DNA from 3 places in the Variovorax sp. GrIS 2.14 genome. Region 1 is predicted to be linked to each of the others. Evidence: predicted binding sites of a transcription regulator. Region 1 holds the regulator's gene; each other region holds the start of a gene.
The links. The regulator FNR, encoded in region 1, switches genes on or off when oxygen is low (the NO sensors DNR and NnrR bind a similar motif). The targets are predictions, from matches to a motif close to TTGATNNNNATCAA.
Positions count from the first base shown of each region.

Region 1 (3,271 bases):
ACTTGCCGCGTGGTGAACCGCGTGGCGTGCACGCCAGGGCACAGGACGCACGCACCCAGGGCCTGGGCGACTGCATCGATTGCGGCCTGTGCGTGCAGGTGTGCCCGACCGGTATCGACATCCGCGAGGGTCTGCAGTACGAGTGCATCGGCTGCGGCCTGTGCGTCGACGCCTGCAACACGGTGATGGACCGCATGGCGCAGCCGCACGGGTTGATCCGCTACGCCACGCAAAACGGGCTGGCCGGTGGCTGGAGCGCGGTGCAGGTGCTGCGGCGTGTTTTTCGCCCGCGCGTGCTGATCTATGGCGCCGTGCTGTTGGCCTTGTGCGTTGGCTTGCTCGCGAGCCTGGTGGTGCGCGTGCCGCTCAAGGTCGACGTGGTGCGCGACCGTACCTCGCTTGCACGTATCGCCGATGGCGGCAAGCTCGAGAACGTCTATCGGCTGCAGATCATGAACGCGACCGAGCGCTCGCAGCGTTACCGCATCGATGCCAGCGGACTGAAGGGTCTTGCCGTGGCGACGCCCAGCCAGGCGGTCGATGTCGGGCCGGCCGAGTCGCGCTGGGTGGCGGTGCGGCTGCAAGTGCCTGCAGAAGATGCACCACCCGGATCGCACACCGTTTTCTTCAACGTGCGGTCCGCCGACGGTGCCTCGCAGGTCTCTGAAAAGGCCGTGTTCCTCATTCCCCGATAACCGACTGGAGACTTGAAAATGAGCGCGCTTCCCCCTGCTTCCAAAGGTTCCGGACCGTGGTGGAAATTCCCGCTGGTCTGGCTCGTGCTGGGCCTGCCCGCCGTGGTGGTGGTCGGCAGCCTGACGTCGGCCTGGATCGCGATCAGCACGGCAGACCCGGTGGTCGAAGAAAACTACTACCAGAAGGGCCTGGAGATCAATCGGACGCTGGCGGGCAAGTCGGCTGGGCCGGTGGCCGACAAGGCGCTGGTGCCGGCCGAAAAGGGCCGCAACCACACCACGACGCCGGTGCAGGATATGCCGTCGCCGCCGCCGCGCTAGCGCCTCACACCGTCGGGTTGATCATCCTGCGCAAAGCATCGGCGTCGAGGATCCGAACATGCCGCATGTCGACTTCGACGATGCGGTCGTCCACGAACTTGGACAAGGTGCGGCTCACCGTCTCCAGCTTGAGCCCGAGGTAACTGCCGATTTCTTCGCGCGTCATGCGCAGCATCAGCTCGGACTTCGAGAAGCCGCGCGCATGCAGGCGTTCCACGAGGTTGAGCAGAAAAGCGGCCAACCGCTCGTCGGCACGCATGCTGCCCAGCAGCAGCATCACGCCGTGCTCGCGCACGATCTCGCGGCTCATGATCTGGTGCACATGGCGCTGCAGTGAAGTGACCTCGCGCGACAGCTCCTCGATGCGGTCGAACGGCATCACGCAGACCTCGGCGTCTTCGAGTGCCACCGCGTCGCAGGTGTGATGGTCGTTCACGATGCCATCGAGTCCGATGATCTCGCCGGCCATCTGGAAGCCCGTGACCTGATCGCGACCGTCTTCCGATGCCACCCGTGTCTTGAACACGCCAGTCCGAATCGCATAGAGCGAGGTGAACCGCTCGCCATTGCGAAAGAGGGTTTCGCGGCGCTTCACCTTGCGACGCGTCGCCACCAGGTCGTCGATGCGCGCAAGCTCTTCCGGGTTGAGGCCGACCGGCATGCACAGTTCGCGCAGGTTGCAGTTGGAGCATGCGACTTTGATGGTTTGAGGTGTCATGGCGGCTGTCTCTTTGCGGCTGTCTCTTTGCGGCAGGTGGTGCGGTGAAATGTGCAGCGTGGCAAAGCAAGCGAAAGCGCCGCGCTGCTGCGCTCGATTCTCCGTTCGGCTTTTGTGTCCGCGTTGATGCAGATCAAGTGGCGTTCGAATGATCGAACGCAAAGTCGCAGCACCATGAACCGCTGTCGCCGACCATCGCTGCTCACGCTCTTTCGGCAGCGCTATTGATCATGCAAACCGCACTGGCCGCATCCGCGCTGTTGATGGGACTGGCGGGTGGTCCGCATTGCGTGGCCATGTGCGGTGCGGCGTGCGCGGGTGTCGTGCGTGGGGTGGGAGTTCGACCCGGCCATGGCGTCATCGCGATCACGCCCGCTGCTTTGCCGATGGCGCCGTTGCTGCTCCAAGCTGGCCGGATGGCGGGCTATGCGGCAGCAGGCGCACTGGCCGCTGCCACCGTGCAAAGCCTGACATGGGCCAGCGTGAATGTCTCCGCGCTTCGCGGCCTTTGGATGCTGTTCCACGTGGTCGTGATGGCCTGGGGCGCGGTGCTGGCCGTGACCGGGCGTCAGCCGCTGTGGTCGCAACGGGTCGGCCGTCTCCTCGCAGAGCGATTGCGCGCCTTGACGGGCTCTGCCGCCAGCGTGTTCGCGACCGGTCTTGCATGGGTCGCCATGCCGTGCGGCCTGCTGTATTCCGCGCTCATGCTGGCGAGCCTGGCCAACGGTCCGCTGCAGGGCGCTTTCATCATGGTGCTGTTCGCGGCCGGCAGCGGTGCGTCGTTGCTCGTCGCGCCCTGGCTGTGGCACCGCTTTGCCATCGGCTTGGGCGCATGGCGCCAGCAATGGGGAACCCGGCTCGCCGGCGTCGCTTTGCTGGTCATCTCCGTGCAGGCGGTCTGGATCGATCTTGCCCACCAGATCGATGTGTGGTGCCGCTGAAATACGTGGTGTCTCTTTCGTACCTCGACAACTCAGGAATTTGCAATGACAACCCCTAAATCGATTCTGGTTCACCTCGACAGTTCAGCCCGCACCGCCACGCGCGTCGAGCTTGCCCGCCAGCTGGCAGAGACCTTCGGCGCCCAGGTCACCGGCATGCCGTGCACGCTCTCTGCGCTGGTGCGCTACCCCTCCGCCCTCGAAGGTGCGGCCGAAGCCATGGCAATCATGCTGGCGCTCGACAAGCAGTCGCGCGACAAGGCGTACGCCACCTTCATGGCTGCCGGTGGCGACTCGCCGCACATGCATTGGGCCGAGCCGATGAGCGATGCGCCCTGGGGCTTCGGCCGCCGCGCGCTCTATGCCGACCTTTTGATACTCGGTCAGCGCGATGGCGACAACGCTTACGACGGCGAGCTGCCTGCCGAGTTCGTGTCCACCGTGCTGGTCGAAAGCGGCCGGCCCGCGCTGGTGTTGCCTTACATCACGACAGGGCCGGTCGGCCCGGTCGGGCGCAAGGTGCTGGTGGCATGGAAAGAGACTCGCGAAGCTGCCCGTGCGGTGTCTGCCGCGCTGCCCTGGCTGCAAGGCGCGGC
Region 1 covers NZ_JBJXIA010000006.1:223,669-226,939, reverse strand. Annotated here, with positions in the region: gene ccoG (cytochrome c oxidase accessory protein CcoG) at 1-695, shown strand, start outside; gene RCH10_RS12670 (FixH family protein) at 714-1,016, shown strand; gene fnr (fumarate/nitrate reduction transcriptional regulator Fnr) at 1,021-1,734, opposite strand; gene RCH10_RS12660 (sulfite exporter TauE/SafE family protein) at 1,965-2,675, shown strand; gene RCH10_RS12655 (universal stress protein) at 2,721-3,271, shown strand, end outside.

Region 2 (3,271 bases), on a different contig from region 1:
GATCACTATCGGTCGTGAACTGACCAAGCAATTCGAAGAGATCGTTACCCTGGCTGCCAGCGAGCTACCGGCGTGGTTCACCGCGGGACGAGACCGCACGCGCGGGGAATTCGCACTCGCTTTGCATCCGATGGCAATCGCTGTCGATGATGGCGCGGAAGGCGAACGTGTGCTGCGACTGCTGCTCGAAGAGCTGCCGGTGAAGACCGCCGTGCGCCTCGCCGCGGAGATCAGCGGCGCGCCGCGCAATGCGCTCTACGACACTGCGCTGCGCATCCGCAAGGACGGGAGCAGGCGTGATGGCGACCACCACACGAACAGCGATCTCGACGACGAGCCGAGCGATTAGCCGTCAAGTTCCGCGTAGTGCCTGAAGATGCCCTCTTCGTTGAAGGCGATGCGGCGCGGACTCTGCAGATAGGCGTGCACCCGCTCGCGGCGACTCACATTGCCGTGAAGCTTGGAAACGAGAGGCGTGTCGGCCAGAACGCGTGCAGTGGCTTTGGGAAACGCATAGCGCAGACCGGCGACCAACTGGAACAGCGACAGGTCCGCGTAGGTGAGCGCACTGCCAACCAAATGCAGATCGCCAGCCGGATTGCGTTGCAAGATCTGCTCGAACCATCCCAGGAACTTCGGCATGCGCTCTTCCCGAAAGGCCTTGGCACGCTCCAAGGCGGCAGCACGCTGGTCTTCGTAATAGGCATCGACCGAGATCGGATGGTGCGTGTCGTGCGCCTCGGCCACCGCGTCGGCGATGGTCAATTGCAACTGATGCGTCCACAGCCCATCGACCTCGCCCGCGCCCGCGAGGCCGAGCCGCGACCCGAGGTATAGAAGGATGGCGGCGGTTTGCCCGACCACAACTTCGCCATCGACAAGGAACGGCGGCGCGAACGATGCGCGCGGATTCTTCGGATCTTGCAGGCTGCGCCCCAGCGCCGCTTCACCACCACCCTTCGCAGGCGATTGACGCGCGACGTCGACGTACTCGGCGCCGGCAGCTTCGAGCGCCAGTCGCACGAATTCACCGCGGCCCTGAATGGTCGGCCAGTAATGCAATCGATAAGCCATAGGCAATCTTCTCAGAACTTGCCTGCATGCAGGCAGGCCGAAGGGACCGACGTTGTCAAAGGGGTGTGCAGTTCATCGGCGCAAGGCAACTTCCCGGCCAAAGAAAAACCCGCTCCCAAATAGATCGTGCGGGCTGAAACTTGGGCCTTGTCGGCCTCTGAAGTTCGACGCGGCCATCCGACAGCCTGGTTTATTGATCCACATCACATGCCAGTCCAGCTCGCTGCGCCATGGTGTTGATTGTGCAAAGGAACAATAAATGAAGCCTAACGTCGGCACCGCTGACCGCATCATGCGAATCGCAATTGGCCCGGGCTTGATCGCGGCAAGCGTACTCGGCACCATCGGCAAGGCTAATCATGGGCGGTGGCCCTTCGCTGACGCAGGCAGCCCATGCCATCGCCGGGTTTGAAGAGTTCTCGCAGGTACCGCCCAACTGAGCGGCTGTCGATCAGCTGGAACGGGTTCCCAAATACGCCGTGGAGTTGGGCGATCCGCTGGCGGCTACCTTGTCGAATCGGACCAGGACGAGGACTACAACGGTCGCCGCGACCGGCCCTGCGAAGGGGTGGAGCAGGCAAGCAAGGATCGGGGCTACCAATATAAGGTGACGCAGACCCCAGCTATACAACAAGCCGGCGCGACGCACGTAGGCGATGCCGGCCTGATTCCAGCGCTTGCGCAATGCGGACTCCACCGGCATGCCGCTGATGAAACCCACATGGTTGTAGTAGCGAACAGCCATTGCCGAGCACACCAGTGAGGCGAACAGCAACGCAAGCAACAGGAGCTCGAGCACCAGCTTCGGAGTCAGGCTCGGCAGCATCGCCGCTTCATCCAGACTCGCATGCAGTGAGGGTGCAGCAAGAGTGACAGTGCCGATCAATCCAAGCATCGCTGTCGATGCCGTCATGGTCGCCGACATCAGCGAGTTTCGCAGCGTCTGCACCGCGAGAATCTCCGAGCCAGGGTTCTGCGACACGGCAATGAACCAGTCTTCCCGCAGCGCCGCATGCGCGCTGCGTGCCATGCGCTCGGGGCGGCGTCGCTGCGCGACCATGAGCACCGTCTCGTACGCCATCAACACTGCGATGGTCACCAGAGTACTCAGCCAGGCGAGGACGGCGGACATCGCTTTGACTCAGGTGGGTCGAACGCCGGCAGGCTGCTTGCGACGCTCGAGCAGTTCGAAGGCGCCCATGCCCACGAGCATCGCCGCTACGAAGACAAGCGCCTTGACCTCGCCCATTCCCAGTGCGACCAGACCGGGCCCGGGGCAGAAACCGGCGACACCCCATCCGATACCGAATACGACGCTGCCGATCAGCAGACGACTGTCGATGTCCCGCGACGTGGGCAACTTCATCGGCGCACCGAGGAATGACACGGTGCGCTTCCTGGCCAGCGCGAACGCCAGCGCTCCGACGGCAATCGCGCCCGCCATCACAAAGGCCAGCGAAGGGTCCCAGGCGCCACCCAGGTCCAGGAAGCCCAGCACCTTGGCCGGATTAGCCATGCCAGACACGATGAGGCCAAGTCCGAAGACGAGGCCGGCCAGCAACGATGTAAAAACGGTCATTCAATGTCTCCTCAGTTGCCAAGCCAATGACGAATGATGAACACGGTCGCGAAGCCAGCGACCATGAAGGCCCCAGTGGCGACCATCGATCTCGGGGACAAACGCGCCAACCCGCACACGCCATGTCCACTGGTGCAACCCGACCCGTACCGAGTGCCCACACCCACCAGCAGGCCGGCGATCACCAAAGCACCAAAAGACGCATCGATTCGGGGTTGGGGAAGCGCCGCGAGCAACTCATAGACCCAGGGCGCACCCACGAGGCCCAGCACGAATGCGGCACGCCAGGCCAGGTCGCCCTTGTTCGGCTTGAACAGCCCGCCGATGACGCCACTGATACCGGCGATGCGGCCGTTCAGCAGCACGAACATCGCCGCGGCCAGACCTATGAGCATCCCACCGGCCAAGGCGGACCAGGGGGTGAATTCATTCCAGGCGATGGACATCATTGTTCCTTGGGACAGTAGAGCCGGTAGAGCACGGCCAGGATCTCGAGCAGGTTTGGATCGGCGACGCTGTAGAAAATGTTCTTGCCCTGACGGCGCGTGCTGACGACCCCCTCTGTGCGCAGAACACCGAGCTGCTGTGAAAGCGTTGGTTGACGGATCTCCAGATGTT
Region 2 covers NZ_JBJXIA010000005.1:185,218-188,488, reverse strand. Annotated here, with positions in the region: gene rsmI (16S rRNA (cytidine(1402)-2'-O)-methyltransferase) at 1-349, shown strand, start outside; gene RCH10_RS10910 (glutathione S-transferase) at 346-1,074, opposite strand; gene RCH10_RS10905 (DUF2892 domain-containing protein) at 1,334-1,486, shown strand; gene RCH10_RS10900 (DUF599 domain-containing protein) at 1,526-2,206, opposite strand; gene RCH10_RS10895 (DUF6691 family protein) at 2,216-2,653, opposite strand; gene RCH10_RS10890 (YeeE/YedE family protein) at 2,665-3,099, opposite strand; gene RCH10_RS10885 (metalloregulator ArsR/SmtB family transcription factor) at 3,099-3,271, opposite strand, start outside.
Region 2: a site for FNR is predicted at 1,268-1,281, ahead of RCH10_RS10905 (DUF2892 domain-containing protein). Genes of this name have one in related genera too.

Region 3 (3,271 bases), on a different contig from region 1:
CTTCACCGCTGCTCTCGGCCATCGACTTGTCGACGTAGTCGCCCTTCTTGTCGATGAAGAGCCCATAGCCCCATATCGTGTAGACGCCCTCGGGTTGACCCGCGAAGTGCGGTGCGTGCGGCACGACGATCGACATCAACCACGGCGAGTCCTTGAACGTCATGAGGCCGCCCGTGCCCGGCCCGTTGCCTGAGTACGCTTCGATGCGCTTCACCAGCAAGGGGCTTCGCAGCGTGACGGTGAAAGACTCCCACTTGCTCTCGTCGACGTTGCCGTTGAACGTCTCCGGTCGGCCCAGGGTCGGCACCTTGCGCGCGAGGTTTTCCCAAAGCGTCCAGCCGCCGTCGCGCTTGTCTCGCAACAGTGCCGGCGCGTGATCGTTGTCGCCGATGCGGGTGTCGGCGGTCATCGAACCGAGCGTGGCAAAGACCACATCGTCGGGCCCGACCTGATGCAAGAAGAACTCGTCGCCGCGATTGCAATGGATGGCAGTGACGCGCAAGCCGTCGGTGTTGCGCGCGACCTCGGTCATCTCTGCGAAGTCTTCGAAATCCATGTCCATGACCTTGGTTCCGAACTGGAACGTCACGCCTTGCCCCGCGAGCCAGTCCTGCATCGGTCGGACGATCGAGTCGTACTGATTCAAGGCTGTGCGACGAACGCCGGCCAGCGTGTGAATGCGCGGCAGCTCCTGCAGGAAGCGGAGCAAATAGCGTCGCATTTCGACGGCGCTGTGCCAGTTCTGGAAGGCGAAGGTTGTGCGCCACATCGCCCAGAAGTTGGAGTTGAAAAAGTGCTCGGTGAAGCAGTCTTCGATACGCTCGGCGCCGAGCATGCGCTCCGGCGTGGCGAGCAGGCGCAGCACATCGAGGCGGTCGCGCGCATCGAAGCCCAGATCGGCCGCATCGAGGATGCGGTGCTGCCGGTCGATGAGCCGCGCGTTGGCGTGCGATTGCAAAGCTTCGTTGAAGTCCCAGACCGCGTCTTTCAGCGACCCTGCGCCGTGACGGTCCGGCACCGAATCCAGCACATTCCACAAGCAGACATAAGCCTCCTCGGTCCACATGCGGCCGCCGCGGGTTACGTAACCTGCTTCGGCATCGCCTGAACCGTCCAGTGCGCCGCCTGCTACCTGCATCTCTTCGAAGATGAAGATGTCGGTGCCCTGAAATCCGCCATCGCGAATCAACAGCACGGCGGCCGACAACGACGCGATGCCGCCGCCAACGAGAAAGGCCCTGCGCCTGCGGTTCGGGGCCGACGTTGAGATGGACGTGTTCATGAAGTTTGAAAAGACGAGGGTCATAGGATGCGCAACATTGCGCAGCACCGATTGAAAGCGCCTGCAGCGCGGGAAGGCTTGATGCAGGTCAATCCGCGATCAATGTGTCCAACGCCGCACTCCATGACTTCTCTTGCATCTAACATGGTGCGTGCCCTCAACCTCCATCCACATCGCTGTTCTCGACGACGAAACCGAGATCACCCTGCTGCTGGCCAACTATCTGCAGGTCCACGGCTTTCGTGTCAGCCAGCGCCATTCGGGCCGAGCCCTGCTCGACCTGATGCGGCAAGACCCGGCGGCGGTCGTGTTGCTCGACCTCGGCTTGCCGGGTGAAGACGGCATCACCATCGCGCGGCAGGTGCGAGAGCGATGGCAGTGCGGACTGGTGATCGTGACTGGCCGCGGCGATGCTGTCGACAAGGTGGTCGGCCTGGAGATAGGCGCTGACGATTACGTGACCAAGCCCTTCGATCTGCGCGAACTGCTGGCGCGCATCCGGGCTGTGTTGCGCCGGATTGCAGCGCCCGCGGCGGCGCCTGTAGTGGCGGTCGTCGACGCGGCGTCCGCGCCCGATGCGCCACCCACGATGCTTCGCTTCTCCGGCTGGACGCTCGACATCGCAGCGCGCCGCCTCCGCGCGGCGCAGGGCGATGAAGTGCCGCTCACCACTGGCGAGTTCGATCTGCTGCGCGTCATGGCCGAAAACACCGGCCGCGTGCTGTCGCGCGACTTCCTGCTGGAGCGAACACGAGGCCGCGATGGTGGCCCGTTCGATCGAACCATCGACGTGCAGATCGGCCGGCTGCGCCGCAAACTCGGCGACGACCCGAACCAGCCACGCATCGTCAAGTCGGTGCGCGGCGCCGGCTATCTTTTCGTGCCCGCCGTCGTGTCGGCATGAATACACCGCGCAAGCCGGTCGTTCCCGGCTTCGACGACGGCACCGTGTTCCGCACGCTGTTCGCCGCCTATCCCGATGCGCTGCTGGTGGTCGACCAGCGCGGCGTGATCGTGCTGGCCAACCCGACCGCCCTCGAACTGCTCGGCTACACCGCAGATGAACTGGTGGGCATGTCGGTCGACACGCTGGTGCCCGACGCGACTCGCCCGCGCCATGCCGCTTACCGCGAGGGCTATGCCACGCACCCACGCAAGCGCCCGATGGGAACGCAGATGGACCTGGTCGCCAAACGGCGCGACGGCAGCGAGGTGATGGTCGAAATTGCGCTCAGCCCGCTCAACGATCACGGGCTGCCGCTGGTCGTGGCCGCCATCCGCAGCGTCGCTTCTTATCCGCGCGTCCAGCATGCGCTGCAGCGTGCGCGCTATGCCGAGCATCTGGCGCAGTTCAGCAGGCACGCTGTCGACGTGGCGGATCTGCATCTTCTGCTGGACCAGGTGCCCGTCATAGCTGCAGAGGCGCTTCAGGTCGAAACGGCGAAGGTGCTGCTGCTCGAACCCAATGGAGCCGAATTCCGCATTGCCGCTGGCGTCGGGCTGCTGCCTGAAGAAGCGATCGGCGATCGCATCGCCAACGAAGCCCAATCACCCTCCGGCCATGTGATGTCGAGCGGCCAGTCGGTGCTCATGGGCGACTACGCAGCAGAGTCGCGCTTCACTATTCCATCGCACTACCTGGCTGCCGGCTTCGTCTGCGAGATCACGGTGCCGCTGGCAGACCGAGGTCGCACCATTGGTGTGCTGTCCGTGCGCTCGCGCACCGCAAGGCGCTTCGGCGATGAAGAGGTGCGCTTTCTCGAATCGCTGTCGAGCTTGCTGGCCACCGTGTTGCAACGTACGCAGATCGAGGAAGCGCTCGGCCACGCGCAGCGGCTCGAAAGCGTGGGGCAGCTCACCGGCGGCATCGCGCACGACTTCAACAACCTGCTGACGGTGATCTCGGGCAACCTGCAGGTGCTTGAAGACTCGCCCGCCATCGGCGACGACGCGGTGTCGCAGCAACTCATCGGCGCTGCCATGCGCGCC
Region 3 covers NZ_JBJXIA010000008.1:255,878-259,148, forward strand. Annotated here, with positions in the region: gene RCH10_RS15485 (oleate hydratase) at 1-1,282, opposite strand, end outside; gene RCH10_RS15490 (winged helix-turn-helix domain-containing protein) at 1,434-2,186, shown strand; gene RCH10_RS15495 (PAS domain S-box protein) at 2,183-3,271, shown strand, end outside.
Region 3: a site for FNR is predicted at 1,361-1,374, ahead of RCH10_RS15485 (oleate hydratase). Genes of this name have one in related genera too.